DNA from 2 places in the Virgibacillus salinus genome. Region 2 is predicted to be linked to the other one. Evidence: predicted binding sites of a transcription regulator. Region 2 holds the regulator's gene; the other holds the start of a gene.

Region 1 (2,416 bases), on a different contig from region 2:
ATTTACCATTAACAGATTTCCATCATAAAGGGTCGGTTCCATCGATTCACCATCAACGACATAGCTGGCAAATAAAAAGGATCGAAAAAGAAATGCCAATGCTATTGCTAATAAAACAACAGGGATGATTTTACGTAAGTATTTTCTTTTCATACAAATTTCCTCCAGGGTGTTTTCTCCGGTCCAGCAAAAGCGCCCCATGATTAATGGAATTAATTGATTATCCATCCTTTTAATAGACGCTTCCGCTTTTCTCTTTGTCTAGCATACCCCGTTCAGATAATTTCTAACCTAATCTCTTTCGGAAATTTCTTTGATTAATGCTTTTCGCTGCAAACGACGCTCAACGTATTTACCGATAAGCCAAAATGATACAATACATATCCCAACTACAATCGTTTTTACCGGTTCCTTTGCAAATTCAAAAATACTTGATCCCACATAAGCTATGGAAAATATCATGACAGATTTACCAAGCAATACTGCCAATATAAATTGTTGGGTGCTTATATTGGATAAACCGGATACAACATTAATCACTGCTGATGGTGAAAAGGGAAAACACATTAATAGAAACAACGGCCCAAAGCCCCGTCTTTCAACCCAGCCAGTCACCTTATGTACTTGTTTATTGTTACGAATTGCTTTAAAAAGTCGCTTATCACCAAGTCTTCGTATGATTAGAAAAACCAAAACAGCACCAACCGATGCCCCAGCCCATGACAGCAAAAAACCCTCCAGCAATCCATATGCCGCAGCATTTGCAAACACAAAAACAACCAATGGCAAAAATGGCAGAAATGCCTCTATGAAGGGTAATGCAATCCCTGGAATAGGACCTAAACTTTCATATTCATTTAATAATTGCATGATATATTCATCTAACTTGTCTTCTTGAAGTAATATCTTGAAATTAGCTATAAAATTTAACACATCCATTAATATGTCTCCCTTAATCACCTATAAACATCGTATACACCTAATGCAAGTTTATCTTCTTTTAGTTTAAATTAAACCTGACTATCTGCAAAGCCAGAAATAAAGATTTCAGCCTCTTTCTTTTCAGCTTCAAATTTTTTAGTGTATTTTTTGTTTATTTTATCATATAATGATTACAGAACAAACGTTCTACTAATGGAGGGTTATCATGCGCTATCTTAATGAAGAAGAATTACAGTTAGCTTCACGCTTTCTGTTCCTTTCGATGGCAATGGTTGTTATTCAACAGGATATTCAGCACATCCAGCAGGGAGCTTTTAAGATTAAAGAACCTTATGTTGAACTTTTGGAAAAAATGAATTCAGAAGCAACAAATGAGCGAAGAAAATTACGGAAAATGATGGAGGACGGTAGCATACGGGTAGTAACACTAAATAAAAATGATTCATTTTCTTCATTTTTATTTATTAGCAAAGGTCGGGAAGAAAAACGTAATTATTTTAACCCTGCTATCCGCAAAAAGGTGGAACTAATCGTCCAGGAACTTATGCAAAAGGCTCTGCCACCACATCAGCATTCTGTTTCTGCAAATACTTAATACGGTTATCCAATAAATAGCGAAATTGTGCAGTTCGATGTACCTGATTGAGCAGCGATCCAAGAGAAACTTCCAGAAGAATCGTTTTGCCATTCTTAAACACTACTTCAGTAAACCGACCAGGGCCTTTCATGACTTGATTAACATGAGAATGGGCAATCCACGAACACTTTGGGCTTGTTGGTGCAATTGTAGGAAAGAAATACATGCCACTGGTAGGATCAATCGAAATGGGAGCTTTGTGCGTAATACCACAAATATCGCGAGTGCCGTCTTGACGACCACGTAAACTTGATCCGAAGAACTTGCAAGCATAATCTATGACTTTACTTGGGGAATGTTCAACAAAATACTCTTCCTGCTCTTCTAAAACAGTCGTATTTATATTTCCGTTTTCGTCATGCTTCGCTATCACTGCCATGGTAAGAGGGGTTACTTCGTGCGATGGAAAGTAAACATCATTTAACATATTATCTTCATCCTTTCATAATTAAATGAAAAGAAAGAGGCTTATCTATAATTTACCAAATTTCTAGTGAAAAAGGTATTAATAATTTAATTTTTCAACAAATTATCAGCAATGTTCACAATTTAGACAAAATTAATCTGTTGAATCTGACAAGTTGTCGTTATTGCTACTATTTTCATCAGTTAATTGTTCCTCTTCCCTTCTTTGATCTAGCTGTGCATGAAAATCCGGATTTAATATTGTAAATGTAGCTAATTCCGGGGTATCATTATTTTTTTTCATCGCTAACAAATCCTTTTACTTTTTAGTATTCCAGGATTTGAGGTCAATTATACTAGCGAAAGCAGAAGCTCCTAGACATAGAAAAAGATGTTCTGGCAACCAGAACATCTCTTTTCTATAAATAAATT
Region 2 (2,416 bases):
CAAGTTCATTTATACGTTCTAACTTTTCTTTTGATATAATCTTTAAAACCTCCTAGAAAACACTTAAAAAGACAAGAACAATTTTTAATGTCCCTGCCTTTTAATATTACTTTACATGGGTATTAGATTCAAGTTTTTCAAACTCCTGATACCTCCGGTGAACAGTTGCTTTGGAAACCGGGTGACCTAATCCATTTAATGTAGTTGTAATTTCCTCAAATGTTAAGTTATTTTGCCTCATCCGCACAACTTCTTCTATTGGAAATACTTTTCGTTCTCTACCAGGTGCATGGTGTCGGTTTGATAAGTTTTCACTTGGATCAAATCCTTCATTTATTGCCTTTCTCATCCCCCGTTTAATTTTTGTATTATGGATTTTACGTTGATATTCTTCTACAATACCAACTATTTGCAGGACCATTGAATCTGACTCAGACAACTCAATCTCTCCGCCTTGCATTCCTGTATATATGGAAATATCTAATTTCTGTAACTGATGAAACAAGGCTATTTTAGTATTCCCCCGCCCTAACCTTGTTTCATCCTGTATTAACAAACATTCTGCCTTCTTTTCAGAAAAAAATTCAAGCATTCGAAAAATACCATCTCTATTTATCTCATACCCGCTCTCTTTTTCTTCAATACAATCCACAACGGTAAGCATATGATTGTTTGCAAGGGCCATTAATTCCTCTTTCTGTCTCTTTAATGATGTCTCTTGTACTTTTTTGTCTGTACTTACACGACAATATATTATTGCTTTCAAAAGTTTTCGCTCCTTACGCTATGCACTTGTTATCATGGAGAAATATAAGAAACCTAATGCCAAAGTAAAAGCAACTAAATAAAATACATCTGTCTTTGTTACTTTTCCAAACATATTAATCAGTCCTTTCTTTTTCAATATAAGAACCTTTGTTCGTATTAACCTCTATTAACCATTATATACGAACATATGGTCTTGTCAATAGTTTTCTCGAACGAATGTTTGCTTTTTCCAAAAATAGGTGGTAAACTATCATTAATAAATCCTATGCGTGAGGTGTTTGATAGATGAATAAACTTTCTAAAAGACAGGAAACAATACTTGAGTATATTAAAGAAGAGGTAGATGGCAAAGGTTATCCACCATCGGTTAGAGAGATTGCAGAAGCAGTCGGACTTGCTTCAAGTTCAACTGTGCATGGGCATTTGGCGAGGCTTGAAAGTAAAGGCTTCATTAGAAGAGACCCTACTAAACCAAGAGCTATAGAGGTTTTAGACCTATCTGAAGAAAGTCATATTCCTAGGGAAGAAGCAAGATATGCACCAGTTATTGGTAAAGTTACTGCTGGGATACCAATTACTGCGGTAGAAAACATCGAAGAATTCGTTCCATTACCTAGTTCCAGCGCCGGACCTGATGATAACTTATTCGTTCTCATCATCGACGGTGAAAGTATGATAGAAGCTGGTATTTTAGACGGGGATATGGTTATTGTGAAACAGCAAAATACTGCGCAAAACGGAGAAATTGTTGTTGCAATGACTGATGAAGACGAGGCAACTGTAAAGAGATTCTTTAAAGAAAAAAATCAAATTCGCTTGCAGCCAGAAAATGCCACAATGGATCCTCTCATCTATCAAAATGTAACAATACTAGGTAAGGTAATCGGCTTATACCGTAATATTCAATAGAACAAAGGCGCAAGCGCCTGTTTAGCTCCGTATGGACTGGACTGACCCGTGTGAGATAAAGGATACACGAAGAGCGTAAGCGATTCGATGTTGACTTATCGTAGTAGACACGGGGAGGGAAGTTCACTAGGCGCTAGGCGCTGGCCGGTGAAAACGCCACGTCCTGTGGCGTCACCGGCACTAGTACGTCCTGTACGTCGGAGCTGGACGTGGCTGATTCTGAAGTTCAGTTATCCCACAGCACTTAAATTCTATAGTACGCTTAACAAATAAAAAGGCTTCCGTCAATAAAATGACGAAAGCCTTTTTTTCTTTAATATGTTGATAGATATTGTTCTCTTTCCCAAGGGTGTACAGTCGTACGGAACATATCCCATTCAATTTCTTTCGCTTCAATAAAGTGTTCGTATAAGTGTTCGCCTAATGCATCTGTAACAACTTTGTCTTTTTGAAGTTCTTGTAACGCATCCATAAGTGTTGCTGGCAAATCTTTTATACCATTTTTCTCTCTTTCTTCTTTATCCATCATATAAATATTACGGTCTACAGAAGTAGGTGGTGTTAATTTCTTACTAACTCCTTCCAATCCAGAAGCAAGTAATACGGCCATGGCCATATATGGATTAGCTGCAGGATCAACACTTCTAACTTCAATTCTTGTACTCAAACCTCTTGAATACGGAATTCGAATAAGCGGGCTTCGATTTGTCCCAGACCACGCGACGTAACAAGGAGCTTC

What was found. Region 2 encodes LexA, which represses DNA repair genes until DNA is damaged. Its sites were predicted from a motif close to CGAACATATGTTCG; they were not measured.
Region 1: the regulator LexA is predicted to act here: its motif matches at 1,117-1,130, upstream of BLS02_RS13885 (YhjD family protein).

The regions. Positions count from the first base shown of each region.
Region 1 covers NZ_FNKD01000003.1:374,116-376,531, reverse strand. Annotated here, with positions in the region: gene lepB (signal peptidase I) at 1-153, opposite strand, end outside; gene BLS02_RS13890 (TVP38/TMEM64 family protein) at 292-939, opposite strand; gene BLS02_RS13885 (YhjD family protein) at 1,148-1,537, shown strand; gene BLS02_RS13880 (competence protein ComK) at 1,485-2,006, opposite strand; gene BLS02_RS19010 (hypothetical protein) at 2,139-2,288, opposite strand.
Region 2 covers NZ_FNKD01000002.1:625,618-628,033, forward strand. Annotated here, with positions in the region: gene BLS02_RS10010 (DUF896 domain-containing protein) at 1-40, opposite strand, end outside; gene BLS02_RS10015 (YneB family resolvase-like protein) at 107-766, opposite strand; gene lexA (transcriptional repressor LexA) at 1,054-1,677, shown strand; gene glnA (type I glutamate--ammonia ligase) at 1,991-2,416, opposite strand, start outside.